One region of the Ferrovum sp. JA12 genome, then DNA from elsewhere that is predicted to be linked to it. Evidence: riboswitches for the same ligand, from Rfam matches in the RefSeq annotation. Region 1 holds a riboswitch; the other holds the start of a gene.

Evidence for each region. A riboswitch is a leader RNA that binds a small molecule or an ion and turns the genes downstream of it on or off. The one in region 1 is predicted to bind cobalamin.
Region 2: it holds a riboswitch for cobalamin, as region 1 does, so the genes downstream of both, FERRO_RS04850 (TonB-dependent receptor) here and FERRO_RS09420 (ribonucleoside-diphosphate reductase subunit alpha) in region 1, are expected to answer to the same signal.

The regions. Positions count from the first base shown of each region.
Region 1 is NZ_LJWX01000002.1:931,783-940,015, reverse strand. Features, by position in the region: gene FERRO_RS09440 (SPOR domain-containing protein) at 1-58, shown strand, start outside; gene FERRO_RS09435 (CvpA family protein) at 58-561, shown strand; gene purF (amidophosphoribosyltransferase) at 629-2,152, shown strand; gene FERRO_RS09425 (O-succinylhomoserine sulfhydrylase) at 2,159-3,331, shown strand; cobalamin riboswitch at 3,477-3,670, shown strand; gene FERRO_RS09420 (ribonucleoside-diphosphate reductase subunit alpha) at 3,773-6,562, shown strand; gene FERRO_RS09415 (ribonucleotide-diphosphate reductase subunit beta) at 6,593-7,741, shown strand; gene FERRO_RS09410 (UDP-2,3-diacylglucosamine diphosphatase) at 8,164-8,233, opposite strand, start outside.
Region 2 is NZ_LJWX01000001.1:940,698-948,930, reverse strand. Features, by position in the region: gene FERRO_RS04870 (peroxiredoxin) at 1-354, shown strand, start outside; gene FERRO_RS04865 (exonuclease domain-containing protein) at 361-1,779, shown strand; gene FERRO_RS10650 (DUF1289 domain-containing protein) at 1,772-1,957, opposite strand; gene FERRO_RS09935 (TonB-dependent receptor domain-containing protein) at 1,957-2,592, opposite strand; gene FERRO_RS04850 (TonB-dependent receptor) at 2,487-3,914, opposite strand; cobalamin riboswitch at 4,061-4,256, opposite strand; gene FERRO_RS04845 (3'-5' exonuclease) at 4,351-5,259, shown strand; gene FERRO_RS04840 (serine hydrolase domain-containing protein) at 5,720-7,012, opposite strand; tRNA gene FERRO_RS04835 (tRNA-Ser) at 7,305-7,395, opposite strand; gene lptF (LPS export ABC transporter permease LptF) at 7,431-8,233, opposite strand, start outside.

The sequences.
Region 1 (8,233 bases):
AACAAAAAAACAATTATTAGAGGCTGGATTTCCCTCTTTAATTAAGGAGTTGCATTAATGAGTGTCGAGCATTGGAATTGGATTGATTATATTGCTATGGCTTTAATTGGCTTATCTACAATCTTCGGTTTGTTTCGTGGAGTGGTTAAGGAAGTGATGGGAATAGCTGGTTGGGCATGCGCCTTTGTAGCGGCCAAATGGTTGAGTCCTATGCTCTCACTTTATTTGGCAGGATGGATAGTTAACCCCAGTTTACGTCTTGTGTCAGCCTATCTGGCGATCTTCATTGTGGTATTGGTCCTCGCGGCCATTCTATCCTCTGTGCTCAATGTTGCGGTAGAGAAAACGGGTTTGAGTTCCCTTAACCGATTGCTGGGAGCCAGTTTCGGGCTATTACGCGGCTATTTTCTGTTTATGGTGTTATTGATACTAGCCAGCTTTACGTTGTTGCCGCAACAAGCGGATTGGCAACGCTCACCAAGTGTTAAAGCAGGGTTGTGGGGTGTGTATTATTTGAAACCTTATCTGCCTCAAGAGGTGGCCCAGTTTTTTCATTTTTAGAACGTAAATCCTCTGAGTGGAGTAGAATAATACTTCTCATGAATTTGTCTCCGGAGTGTCATGTAGTATGTGTGGAATAGTTGGTATTGTCGCGAAAACCCCAGTTAATCAGTTGCTCTACGATGGTTTGCAACTTCTGCAGCATCGTGGTCAAGATGCGGCAGGGATTGCTACCGCCGATGGCAGTACTTTCCATATGCATAAAGGTCTTGGTTTGGTGCGCGATGTCTTTCGTACCCGGGACATGAGAAGCTTGACTGGTAATATTGGCATTGGGCATTGCCGCTACCCCACTGCAGGGTCTGCCAAATCCTCAGCTGAAGCCCAACCTTTTTATGTGAACTCTCCCTTCGGTATTGTGTTGGGTCATAATGGCAATCTAACCAATGCGGATGAGTTAAAAGAGGATTTATTTGCGCAAGATCGACGTCATGTCAATACCAATTCAGACTCGGAAGTGCTACTCAATGTATTAGCTCATGAATTGGACGGCGTTACAGTAAGCAGTCGTTTAACCCAGGCGGATATATTTAATGCTGTAGCAGGAGTGCATCGACGTTGTCGTGGTGCTTATGCGGCGGTGGCGTTGATTGCCGGCCATGGTTTGTTGGCTTTTCGGGATCCCTATGGGATTCGCCCCCTGGTTATTGGTACACACATGAGCGTAAATGGACCTGAGTATATCCTCGCCTCAGAGAGCGTGGCGCTAGATGCCTTGGGCTTTAAAATGTTGCGCGATGTGGAACCTGGTGAAGCAATTTTTATTGATGAAAATGGACAATTGCATCATCAACAATGTGCCTTGACTCCGGTTAAGTCTCCTTGTATTTTTGAGTACGTTTATTTGGCAAGACCAGATTCTGTGATTGATGGGGTGTCGGTTTATGAGACACGTTTAAAAATGGGAGAGAGTTTGGGCGAGAAAATTCAGCACATTGCGCCTGATCTTCACATAGATGTAGTGATTCCCATCCCTGATACCAGCCGGCCTAGCGCACTTCAGTTAGCCCAGAAGCTCAATGTCCCCTACCGTGAGGGATTTATTAAGAACCGCTATATTGGCCGTACCTTTATTATGCCAGGGCAGGCTGAAAGAAAAAAATCAGTGAGACAAAAATTGAACGCCATTGGTATGGAGTTTGAGGGAAAAAATGTGCTCTTGGTGGATGACTCAATTGTCAGGGGTACCACGAGTCGTGAGATTGTCCAAATGGCAAGAGACTGCGGTGCGCGTCATGTTTATTTTGCTTCAGCAGCTCCTCCCGTACGTTTTCCTAATGTATATGGTATTGATATGCCAAGCCGCGCTGAGCTCCTCGCAACGGGTCGCAATGATAGTGAGATTGCCGCTGAGATTGGGGCCGATAGGGTGTTTTATCAGGACTTAAGTGATTTAATCAGAGATGTTAAGTCTCAGGCAAAAAATATTGAACGCTTTGATTGTTCGTGTTTTGATGGCTGTTATATTACCGATGATATTACTGCTGAATACTTGGCTAAGATTGAATTTGCACGCAAAGATGGCGAGACCCATGCCCAGCAAAAAGTTAACCAGCTAGATTTAAATCTAACTCACGCTGAGACCATTTAACAGACTATGACCCAACCCTATGATTTAGATACTTTAGCCATTCGTTCGGGCATTCATCGAACTGAGTTTAATGAGCATGCTGAAGCATTATTTTTAACCTCAAGTTATGTTTTTGATAACGCTCAGCAGGCGGCGGACCGTTTCCAGAATAAGGAACCTGGCTATATTTATTCACGCTTCACTAACCCCACGGTCAATGCTTTTCAAGAACGCTTGGCAGTCATGGAAGGGGGAGAGTACGCCATTGCCACAGCGAGCGGTATGGCGGCTATTTTAACCACCATGATGGGATTATTAAAAGCGGGAGACCACATTGTGGTCTCGCAAAGTATTTTTGGTGCGGCGGTGCAATTGTTCACTAACATTCTATCGCGCTTTGGAATTGAGTCGACCTTTGTTCCTCTGTCAGATATTGATGGGTGGAAGAGGGCCATTCAAAGTAACACTAAATTGTTTTATCTTGAAACGCCATCAAACCCTACCATGGAGCTCGTGGATATCCAAGCCTTAGCCGAGGTGAGTAAAAACGCTCAAGTTTATTTGGTGGTAGATAACTGTTTTTGTACGCCCATATTGCAGCAACCTTTGTCTCTGGGTGCTGATATTGTTATCCATTCGGCAACAAAATATATCGATGGACAAGGCCGCGTATTAGGCGGGGCTATTGTCGGTTCTAAGGCTCTCTTAAAAGAGGGGATTTATTCGTTTTTGCGCACGGCAGGCCCTAGTCTGAGCGCATTTAATGCATGGATTTTACTCAAGGGGTTAGAAACCTTAAAGCTTCGCGTTGAGGCCCAATCCCAAGCAGCTCTTTCTCTGGCGCAATGGTTGTCAGAGCATCCCAATGTGATACGCGTCCATCATCCAGGGCTCGTCTCTCACCCTCAGTTTGAACTCGCTCAACGCCAACAAACCCATGGTGGCGCAGTGGTGAGTTTTGAGGTGAAAGGGGGGCAAGAGAAAGCATGGCGGGTAATTGATTCTACCCAATTGATCTCCATAACCGGTAATCTTGGAGACACTAAAACCACCATCACTCATCCTGCTACCACCACCCATGGTCGTATCAGTGAAGAGTCAAGAGTTAAGGCGGGGATCACGGACGGGTTAATTCGAGTATCCGTGGGATTGGAGTCCTTAAATGATATTAAAACAGATCTCAGTCGAGGTTTGGATTAGCGCTATCCGTTCTATAGCACACAAGAAGCGAGATTCAATCCACCATTAATCTTACATCAATCAATTTACGGAAAATCCTGATATTTCATATTTCTGAAATAAAACACAATATATTGTGTTTTATCTTGACAATACCCCTCAATATTGTGTTTAATGACCTTACGGTTTGTAAGACTATCTCTTGCAATAAAAAGGGAATCAGGTGTAACACCTAAGCTGCCCCCGCAACTGTAATTGGTAACGCTAGGTTGTGTTATCTATCACTGAATAAGATGCGGTAAGCTAAACCAAGCATGTTAAACCAAGAGCCAGGAGACCTGCCGTGATATTTCTTAAACAACATGAATGAGGCGGGGTGTCCTCTGGTTGAATAAAGTTATGTTTATTTCTTTATTTGCGTACGCAAAACCAATGACACCACTGCCCTCTTAGGAAGGCTATATGGATTCAACTTTTTCTCAGGATAATACTCTTCAGCACGCAGCTCAACTTTATCAAGTAGTTAGACGCTCGGGAGAGGTGGTTAATTTTCAGACGGATAAAATCTCAGTGGCCGTTCACAAAGCGTTTATTGCCGTTCATGGCGAATCAGCTCAAGTGTCCAGTTCCGTCAGGGAGCAATGTAAACATTTAACAGCACAGGTTATCTCTACCCTGTTAAGACGTCAGCCTTTAGGTGGCACAGTTCACATCGAAACCATTCAAGATCAGGTTGAATTGGCGTTAATGAGATCAGGTGAGCATGATGTGGCAAGGGCCTATGTGCTCTATCGCGAAAAACGTGCACAAGAGAGAGCGAAAACCCAACATCCTCCTGCTATACCTATTCGAATTAAAGATGGTGAAAGCTTCACTAATCTTGATTTACATTGGCTTAATCAATTAGTGAGTGAGGCCTGCGTAGGGCTGCAAGATGTGAATCCTGAAGTGATCACACATCAAGCAGTGAGAGACTTATATGATGGCATTTCTTTTGTGGAACTTGAGAAAGCCTTGGTGATGGCGGCACGAAGCTTAATTGAACGCGAACCCCAATATAATTTTGTGACTGCGCGTTTACTTTTAAAACAAATTCAGCGAGAAATATTAGGGCAAACCCTCACTGCTGAAGAAGTTGTAGTGGCGACTCGCCAGTATTTTAGTCAATACATTAAAAAAGGGATTGAGGCAGGTTTATTGGATCATCAATTGGCTGAGTATGATCTGGAAAAACTGTCCCAGGTACTAGATCCACAAAGAGATTTACAGTTTGGTTATCTGGGTTTACAAACTTTATATGACCGTTATTTCTTACATATTAATGAAGAAAGAATTGAGTTACCACAAATCTTCTTTATGCGTGTGGCCATGGGTCTTGCGTTGCAAGAGATCAATAGAGAGGAAAAAGCTATTGAGTTTTATCTGCTATTGTCCTCCTTTGATTTTATGAGTTCCACACCAACGTTATTTAATAGTGGAACAAAACACTCACAATTGTCCTCCTGTTATCTCACCACCGTCGGGGATGATTTGAACAGTATTTTTGAGAACATTAAAGAAAACGCGTTACTGCAAAAGTATGCCGGAGGGTTGGGTAACGACTGGACACCGGTTCGTGCACTCTCCTCAAGAATTAAGGGGACTAATGGCAAAAGCCAAGGTGTGATTCCCTTTTTGAAGGTGGTGAATGACACGGCAGTGGCTGTGAATCAAGGCGGTAAAAGAAAAGGCGCTGTGTGCGGCTATCTTGAAACTTGGCATCTAGATATTGAGGAGTTTCTTGATTTACGTAAAAACACCGGTGATGATCGACGTCGCACCCACGATATGAATACTGCCAACTGGATTCCAGATCTGTTTATGAAACGAGTCGATAAGAATCAAGATTGGACACTGTTTTCGCCCTCTGATGTGCCAGATTTGCATGATAAATACGGTAAAGCATTTGAAGAGGCTTACTTGCGTTATGAGAGTAAAGCTGACCATGGTGAGATTACTTTATTTAAAAAAGTATCCGCTCTACAACTTTGGCGAAGAATTTTATCCATGTTGTTTGAAACTGGGCATCCTTGGATTACATTCAAAGATCCTTGCAATATTCGCTCTCCTCAGCAACATGTCGGGGTGGTGCACAGTTCTAATTTATGCACAGAAATTACCCTTAATACCTCTGACACTGAAACAGCGGTGTGTAATTTGGGTTCAGTGAATTTATTCAAGCATATTAAGGAAGTGAATGGCTCTTTTGTGATAGATGATGAAAAATTACGTCACACCATCAAAACGGCCATGCGTATGCTGGATAACGTGATTGACATTAATTTTTACGCGGTGGCTAAGGCACGTAACTCTAATGTCCGTCATCGCCCTGTTGGTTTAGGGATTATGGGTTTTCAGGATATGCTCCATGCAATGCGTATCCCCTATGCCTCAGAGCAAGCGGTTGAGTTAGCCGATGTGACGATGGAATACGTTTGTTATTACGCTTATCTAGCCTCCACCGAGCTTGCCCGTGAAAGAGGCGCCTATTCAAGCTTCAAAGGAAGCCTATGGGACCGTGGTATTTTGCCGCTGGATACTCTCGCCATGCTGGAGGAAGAGAGGGGAGGATATTTGGCGGTGGATCGAACCATACGTCTTGATTGGCAAGCATTACGTGAGAATATCAAGCAATATGGCATGCGCAACTCTAATTGCGTGGCCATTGCTCCCACTGCCACCATTTCCAATATTGTAGGCGTATCGGCAAGTATTGAACCGGATTATCAAAATCTCTATGTGAAATCTAATTTATCCGGTGAGTTCACTATTGTTAATGAGTCCTTAGTGAAGGATTTAAAAGCCATCGGTCTATGGGATGAGGCAATGATTGCCGATATTAAATATTATGATGGATCCTTAAGTCAGATTGAGAGAATTCCTCAACAGTTAAAAGAGTTGTATGCCACTGCCTTTGAGGTGGATCCTCAATGGCTCATTGAAGCTGCCGCAAGACGCCAGAAATGGATCGATCAGGCGCAGTCTTTAAACCTGTACTTTGCTACGCCCAGTGGAAAAAAGTTAAATGATATATATTTTATGGCTTGGTTAAGAGGTCTTAAAACTACCTACTATTTGCGCTCCCTCGGTGCTAGTGCGGCAGAAAAATCCACCGGTCAAGGTGGAGAGCTAAATGCTGTCAAAATTCAACCCGTGGAGACGGAAGTAAAACAATGTTTAATTGACGATCCTACCTGCGAAGCTTGTCAATAACCAATAATTATTTTTAAGGATTATTAAAGAATGCTTTCATTTGAAAACGAAACACCTACACAAGAGTTTAGTCATCCCTCCACGCCCGTCTTCCCGTTGGAGAGAGAGCGCGCAACACAAAATATCACTCCCCTAAATCCCGCAAATCAATCGCAACACAATGGGCGGGTTTCCGCTGCAGAGAAAAGAGCCATTAACGGACAAACCGACGTCAATCAGTTAGTTCCTTTTAAGTATCATTGGGCTTGGGAAAAGTACTTGGCTGGCTGTGCCAATCATTGGATGCCACAGGAAATTTCAATGAGTCGTGATATTGCACAGTGGAAGGAGAGCGGGTTTCTTTCTGAGGATGAGAAGCTGGTGGTTAAACGTAACTTGGGTTTTTTTGTGACTGCTGACTCTCTTGCTGCCAACAACATCGTTCTTGGCACCTATCGACACATTACTGCACCTGAATGCCGTCAATATTTATTAAGACAAGCCTTCGAAGAGGCAATCCATACCCACGCTTATCAATATATTGTGGAGAGTTTGGGGTTGGACGAATCTGAGATTTTTAATGCCTATCATGAAGTGTCGAGCATTCGTGAAAAAGATCAGTTTTTAATTCCTTTTATTGAAACATTGACCAATCCAGATTTTAAAACAGGAACTCCTGAAGCGGATCAACATCTTTTATTATCTTTAATTGTCTTTGCCTGCATGATGGAAGGTCTCTTTTTCTACGTGGGGTTTGTGCAAATCTTGGCACTAGGGCGACAGAATAAGATGCAAGGTGCTGCTGAGCAATACCAATATATTTTGAGAGATGAGTCTATGCATTGTAATTTTGGGGTGGATTTAATTAATACAATTAAATTAGAAAATCCTCATCTCTGGACTGAGGCTTTTAAAAATCAAGTGAGAGAGTTAATGCAACAGGCTGTAGAGCTTGAATATCGTTATGCTGAAGACACCATGCCAAGAGGAGTCTTAGGACTCAACGCGCAAATGTTTAAAGAGTATTTACGTTTTATTTCTAACCGTCGCCTACAGCAGATCGGTATTGATCCTCTGTTTCCGGGAGCCACCAATCCTTTTCCATGGATGAGTGAAATGATTGATCTCAAAAAAGAGAAAAACTTTTTTGAAACTAGGGTGACTGAGTATCAAACAGGTGGTGCACTCTCTTGGGATTAACCGTTGAAGAAGGGATGAATGCACGTTCAGTGACGGCATCAAAATAATCCCTTGGACTATGGTCCTGCTTTGTTGTTGAGCCTACTTTAAGCTCAACAACGAAGTAGGAACAGGCGCTTGGAGGGATAGTGTCGATGCTTGTTGTGCGCGGCGTCTCCACACTCACATCAATACAATATGTAAGTTGTCTATGCAATGGGTTTTTTGGCAGGAGCCCGTCGATTCGATCACATTCCGGTGTGTTGGCTGTTGTCATCAACGTGAAGCTCATTCTTACAAGGATAGGTGAAAGTATTGAGTATCAGTACAAGGTGACAACGGAATGTCACTAATAGACCAAGAGATTTGAATAGACCTCGCTAATAAGAGTTTACACCAGGCTCGGTAGAGGAGGGAACTCCATAACTCGGTGACCCATGGATTTATATGAAAGGGACTGCTTTACAGCCCTCACGATCGCAATAAAGATATCCTGCTTTTTGATTTGTCCAG
Region 2 (8,233 bases), on a different contig from region 1:
CCTAAGGATGAAACACCTGGATGTACAACAGAAGCATGCGCTTACCGTGATGACTTTAATCAGGTTAAAAAAATGGACGGGGTCATTCTTGGTGTCAGCATTGACGATGCATCAAGTCACGCAGAGTTCGCGGCCAACCACCACCTACCTTTCCCTTTATTAGCCGATAAAGATGGAAGCATTTCTCGTTCTTATGGTTCAGAAAGAAGTCTATTGGGCTATAAAATAGCCAAAAGAAATACTTTTATCATAGATCCCAAGGGTAATATTGCGAAAGTGTATGAAAGTGTTGACGCAGGAGAAAACCCTAAAGAGGTCATCGCTGATTTACGACAAATGATAGAAAAAAAATAACGCAATATGAGTCAAATCTGGCAGAACAATATTATCTGTATAGATCTCGAAACAACAGGAGCCAATCCTATTAAGGATAGGATTACAGAAATCGGTATTGTAGAATTACTGCCGGATGGTTCAATTAGTGAGTGGCAAACACTGATTAATCCTGAGACATCTATTCCTCCTTTCATCTCTCGATTAACGGGTATTTCTAACGAAATGGTGAGGTCTGCACCATTGTTTTCAGAGATTGCCAGTGCCTTACTAGAACAACTAAAAGGAAAATATTTTGTTGCGCATAATGTACGGTTTGATTATGCCTTTATTAAACAGGAATTCTTAAAGTGTGGCATGTCTTTTAAAGAAAATACTCTTTGCACTGTTCGGTTATCACGACAGCTCTATCCTGAGCATATAAAACATAATTTAGATAGCCTCATTCAACGTCTTGGCTTGACTATTCAAGACAGGCATCGCGCACTCACTGATGCAAGAGTCGTCGCTGATTTTTTATTGCACGTAAGAAAAAGCTTTCCTGCGGAAACATATAACAAAGCCATCCAGAAAATCACCAAAAAACCTTCACTCCCCCCTGCCATTGAAGAGGGTTTTATCGACAGCATTCCAGAAAAAACAGGCGTTTATTTGTTTTATGGTGAAAATAATCTACCACTTTATATTGGAAAAAGTATTAATTTAAAAGAGCGAATCCTCTCACATTTTAATTCAGATCACAAACATCACAAGGAATTAAGACTATCTCAACAAGTCAAATATATTGAGTATCGTGAAACATGTGGAGAATTAGGGGCTTTGTTATTAGAAGCAAAACTCATTAAAGAGCTTAAACCCATACATAATCATCGACTAAGACGTCAACAACAACTTTGTACTTGGCAACTAATTAACCATAGCAATCAATATACTCTATCCCTCAGAAATACCGATGAGCTCAATTTTTTAGAATCTGATACCTATTTCGGTGTTTTCCAAAGCAGAAAAAAAGCTATCGATACACTCCATGCGATTGCCGACGCACATGGTATGTGTCTTGCCTTATTGGGAATAGAAAGCCACACAAAGGGGAAAGCCTGCTTTCGTTCACAGATCAATAAATGCCATGGCGCTTGCTGTGGCAAGGAAGAATTGGCTCATCATCAATTAAAGGTATTGATCGCTCTTGAAAAAATTAGGTTAAAAAATTGGAAATGGCATGGATGCATAGCTATAAAAGAGCATAACAATGATTCCAGTGAGTACCATTTAATTCATCAGTGGGGATACTATGGGACCTATCGCACCTATCAAGAGTTATTAGATGCGATGTCTACAACACAAGAGCCTTTATTTGATTTTGATATTTATAAGATATTAATTAAATTTATTTTCAAATCGGCAGAAATTATTGTGCTACCTAGCAAAAACTCCTTGATTAATTAAACAGAAGATCATTCAAACGATTTTGTGATTGAGCAATAACTCTCTTTTTCTCCTCATCATTTAAATTCATCCAATCTGTAATTTCTTGTAAGGTTCTACCACAACCCAAACAAACTCCTGTTACAGAATCTGTTTGGCAAATATTCACGCAAGGGGAGGAAATTGGGTTGGCACTCATCATTGGTCGTACCGCACACCAAAAAACACATTAGAACCGGGTGTGTTATAACCATATTGTAATTGGTAAGGCATGTTTGTTACGTTATCCCAACGTCCAAACACAGACCATCGCTTAGTCAATTGATAAGAACCATTTAAGCTTAACATTTGATAACCCGCTATCGGGAATTGTCCGTTAACAAGATATACACTATTGCTAATTGAGTCTGTAGCATATCTTTTACTCGAAGCGATGATATTTGCTCCTAATTTAATTTTTTTGAATGCATAGTCAGCTCCGATACGACCTACTTCTTCAGCCCTTAAAGGAAGTGCTAAATCAGTATTTCGATCAACTGGATTTAACAAATCCAAAGAGCCATGTATGTTGAAATATCCAATATACTTTTGAGCTGTTAATGTCATACCTTGGATTCTTACTTTTCCAATATTATAAGAAATAAAAGTAGACGGATCAGACTGTATCAGATTTGAAATATCATTCTGGTAAATGACGATTCCAAAGGCTTGATGATGATCATCATAATTTAATCCCCATTCAATATTCTTACTATATTCAGGGGATAAATTAGGATTACCACTATACGGATAGTAAAGCTGATCAAACGTCGGTTCACTAAATGCGCTGCCCACACCAAGATGGGTTTTATTGATTCGGATACTTGATAACCATAAGTAGCGCTTCCAGTTAATTTGGACCCATAACCGGAATAACCATCACTTCTGATACCCACATCCAACGTATGGAGACTTCTTTTTAAATGGTAAATGGTTGCCAATGAATCTACGCTTCTTGACAGGTTTTGATTACATATGGAGCATCCATCTGTGACAGTGCTATATGTTGCATTGAGGTATTCACTTCGATGTTCCGTAATGATCTGTAATTGATCCTGACCCAAAGCAAAACTATTTTGCCATCGATAGTCGTAAGTGGGCGTATAAGTTTGATCATTTGATAAAGAAGTTAAAAACTTTGCGTAATTTGAGGACAAAGCAATTTGAAAATTACTTAACCAATTATCGTTTATCTGATTGTTACTATAAATAGCCACATTAATCAACGTATTGATATTATTATCGAATTCTGAGGAATAAGTATTGGTATTGTAGTTATAAACCGCGCTTGGAAAGCCGTAGGTATTTTTTGAAGCAAGTAAGCGCATACCAATCTCCTGGCCTATACCAATCGTTTGTTCCAAATTACCATATGCACCCATTCTCTGATAGCCAGTCGCGCCTGTTGGATATGCTCCATCTATAGCTGGAGGATATAATCTTGAAAAGTTATTTCCGATAGTGTTATAACCTGATGAATTTTCCTGAGACACACCAAACGAGAATTTTGTGTTGTGTTCAGCATCTGTTGATCCACTTATTGATGCGCTGGACATACTGGTTCCATAACTGCCGTAGCCAGACATAGCACTCACCTTCGGTGCACCCTTACCTTCTTTCGTGAAGATTTGGACCACGCCTCCCACCGCATCAGAGCCGTAGTAGATGCTTTCAGGTCCGTAAACCACCTCAATATGATCAATCATTGACAATGGGATAGCATTCCAAATACCCCCACCAGTACTGGTTAGCTCTACCCGGACTCCATCCACAAGAAGCAAAGTGTGGTTACCGTTAGTTCCGCGGGTAAATACAGATGCAATATTACCTGAGTCGCCATAGGAGGCAATCTGAAATCCTGCTTGCTGTTGCAGTAATTCAGCCAAACTTTGTTGGCCAGCAGCACGAATTTGTTCATTACTGATAAACACATGATCTTGTATCACTTGAGAGCTAGGTGTGGGAATAAGATCTGCAGTGACTATCACTGGGTCTATTTGCAAAGGAGCACTGCTATTTTGATTATCTGCAAAAACAGGAAAAGTTGAAACCAATAAAACACATGCCAATACACTTCTTACCCTATCCGTAAGAGGTATAAAATAACCAGAATACATATTCAATCCCTAAAGTCTAAGGTCACACCCACGTAACCACTACCAATATAAAGAAGTAAGGGATATAAAGAGGAAAATGGAGATAAAGAGAGGGCGACAGCTGAGAGACTGTTTCACTCAGTACCAGCGAAGGTCCCCGTCCGCATTACTTGACTCAATCTATGGCCGATATCCGGGCTGGTGAACATAAGAACTTTACCTTCCCATGAATAATCACAGTGGTAATTAAGTCCGTAGTGAAAACAACTCACATTCACTTACCGTTGCGGGGGCAGCACACGTTTGATTAGTGTTTCCCGTTTAACTTGTCAATTAACAAGCACCATACAAAGTGATTAATTGTAACAAAAAATAAGAAAAATAAACAAATTATTATCTAACTCATCCTCAAAAAAGTCTCTACAATCGAAATACAGTTAACAAGGAATTACTTATCGTGGATATCAACACTGCACTAAATATTATTAAAAATAATCCAGATTATCGTGTGTTAACACGCTTAAAAATTGAAAATTTACATCAATTTGAGATAGCCCCAACAGGTGAGCCCTTAGGCCGATTAGCAGTCATTGATACAGAAACAACCGGTTTAAAAGTAGATGATGGGGACAGAATCATCGATTTATCTATAGCCACCTGCGAATACGGTAAGAATAGCGGACATTTATATCGTGTTATTAATAGATATGACAGTTTAGAGGATCCTGAATTCCCCATTCCACCAGAAGTAACTAAATTAACTGGCATTACAGATGAAATGGTCAAGAATAAAAGAATTGAGGAATCTAAAATTGATGAAGTGTTAGATGGAGTCAATTTAATTATTTGCCACAATGCCAGTTTTGATAGGGGTTTTTTAGAAGCACGATATCCGTTATTCACACAAATGCATTTTGGTTGTTCACTTAATGAAATTTCTTGGGACATTTGGGCCACTAAAAGTAGCAAGCTAGACTATCTTGGCTTTCGGTTTAATTTATTTCATGATGCTCACAGGGCAAAAGCAGATGTGGATATGCTGATGATGTTACTGAGTCAACCTACCCCCGATCAAAGTGCTACAGCCTTATCTATATTAATTGCTTCTGCCCGAAAAAAAATATGGCATATACAAGCAATCGATCTTCCATTTGATAACAAACATCTCGCCAAAGCTCGAGGTTATAAATGGTTTGAAGGGTCAGAGACTGTTAAAAAATCTTGGTATATTCAAGTTGAAGACTTGGACACAGAATTAGAGTTTTTAAAAGAAGTAGGTTGTAAACATCCCATGTTTACCCCCATCACTGCTAAAGAGAGATATAAACCACTCAAAGAGATCATGCAACGCTTAAATAGAAAGTGATGCGCTCAAAAACACTAATCATAATAACAATTTACTTATAAAGAAAAGGATGCAATCAGCACCCTTTTAAAATTTATTAAGCAATCTTATTATCTAGAAGAGTTAACCAGTTGTATTGAATCTTGTTGTCCGACTTTATGAAGAGATGCAGCATTCGCTTTGAAAGCGAACATATAAGTCGAAAAAATCGCTACTAAAATAACGAACAACGTAACTATATACTTCATAATTGGCTCCCTTAATAATAATTATAAATAAACAACTACTTAAGTTTGATTTTACACCAATATTTTTAGAAAGATAAAGTAAATAGTTGCATTTTGTTTCAAAGCGCAAAATCTCTTAGCTAGGCTTTTGATTGTTCATTACCAACAACTTTTATTTTTTTTTCAACAAACTAGCAACTCAATGGAGTTACCACTGAATCGCTAACTCTTTAATTACTAGTCCGGAGAAATAGTTAATTAATCAAAGCAGAATCAACTAAATCCTTAATCAAACGTCTGTAGTAAGGCCTTACTGGCCCAGGCACTTGGGTCATCACAACAACTGCTAAGTCTTTTTCTGGTTCAACCCAGAAAAAAGTCCCGGCTGCACCAGCCCACATATACTCTCCTTTACTACCCAATACTCCGGCCAGTCCATTTTCTTTTCGAACCATAAAACCCAAACCAAAGGTATAACCATCTATCCCCATGAGTAGTTGCCCTGGGCTGTAGGGTAAAGTAGTTCTATTACCAAGTTGGTCTGATGTCATTAATTTAATTGAAGCGGGCGATAAAATATGTTGGTGATTAACACTACCTAGATCAAGCATCATTGTCGCAAAATTTAAATAGTCATCAGCGGTAGTTACAGATCCTGCCCCTCCAGAATCGTTAGCAGGCTGTTCCGAAACGTCAATTAAATGGATAGGTTGATGTGTAAACGGGTCTATAGAGAGGGGTTCTGCTAAACGGGATAAATTATTTTCAGTAATATAAAATCCAGTATCCACCATATTTAATGGGGTAAAAATATTCTGTTTAAGATAATCACTCAATCTCTGGCCAGACACCTTCTCAACAATTCTTCCAAGCAAGTCTACAGACAAACTGTACTCCCAATTGGTACCTGGCTCCGTGCTAAGTGGAACTTTAGAAAAAGCCGTTATCTCTTGTTCTGGGGTTAAACTACGAACATCATAGGCCAAGTGTTCGTTAACCAATTCTTGTTGTTTATATGCCTCTTGAAGTAATTTATTTTTTGTAATTTCACCATAAACAATCCCCGATGTATGGCGTAAGAGATCAATGATTTGAATTTCTCTGCGGGCTGGCACAAGTTTATAAGTTATTTTGTCTCCCTCTTTCACTTCAATGGCTACTTTCATATCCTTTAATTCTGGTATGAATTTTGATACTGGGTCGGCCAAGGTTAGCTTACCTTGCTCCATTAATTGCATTGTAGCCACTGCAATAAAAGGTTTAGTCATTGAATAATTTCTAAAAATATTATTTCGCTTCATAGAAATATTTTTAGATTTATTTTGATATCCGATGGCTTCAGCGTACACAATTTTTCCGTATCTTTTAATAAGAATTACAGCACCGGGAATATGGCCTTCTTTTACTTCGTCTTCATAAACACGAGTGATTTTTTCTAAACCCTTTTTAGAAAAACCTAAAGCCTTTGGATTGATAGCTTCTGCATAAGTAGTTGTCAACGTTATCAGTAGGGCAACTGCTATAATAGCTCGTATACGCTTAATCATTTATATCCTCTTTTTCTCATTATTTAAATATTTTGGCGAATTAAAACATGAAGTGTATTTTTATAATTTATAGGTAAAGTAGGTAAGTAGCGGTAACATCAAGACTCTTTTAACCGAGAAGTCAAAATTGCACTGATAACATTCACATAACTTACCCAAGAAGAACGATATCAGATTTAAGCCATTTAAAGAGCAAGAATTACTCGAAATAGCTATAAAAAACGAGGTTAGTCCAGAAATTGGCTTATTTGAGGTTGTGCCTGATAGTTTAAACAAACGCACCGGATTGATGTGGCGGAGAGAGGGGGATTCGAACCCCCGTTGGGATATTATCCCAAACACGCTTTCCAGGCGTGCGACTTAAACCACTCATCCATCTCTCCAAGCCTTCCATTATAACTTATGAAGCCAATTACTGTCATTGGGTTATTTTTTTCTGACTAATAATTAATCGTTTAAAGGTCCATAACCATTGCCTTTTGATCAGTAAAAACAACGCTATAATGAAAAAAGCTAAATGTATTGGCCAAATACCAATCCAGGGCGAAACCTTCCCCTGCACAATCCAAGATTGGCCAATACCCATCGTATTGTAATAAATCATATAAGCTAACAACGCAAAAACCATATTTGCTGAACGACCGGCTCGAGTATTAATGTAAGATAAAGGTATAGCAAAAATACACAATACGATTAAGCTTATTGGAAGACCAATACGCCAGTGAAGTTCGCTCCATTGTTCCAAGGTTGGCTTTACTATAAGTTGACCAAATGGCATAGACTTAACTGACAATGAAGTCTGCCCTGATGCTTTCTCTTGAATTCTGAGTTGTGCCTCATCAAAATCAACCAAGTTATAATTTGCCGTACCAGGCTTCCCCTCATAACGACGACCCTTTTGAAGAATCACGAAACGATCACCATTGGCTTTTGTAGTCACAAAACCTTTTTCAGCAGCGATGACACCCACTTTATTGTCTTGGACAGATTGAACAAAAACATTAGATACATCTTTTTTATTAGTATTGATTGAATCAACAAAAAAAACTTGATCCGATTGTTTAGATTCTCTGAATACACCAGGAGTAATTTGTGAGGTATCGTCCTGTGAATCAAGCCGTTTCTGATAAACGGCTCTTTGCCCCATAGCCCAGGGCGAAACAACTATACTCATTAATGAAACAATAAGAGCCATGGGCATAGCAAAAGACAACACTGGTA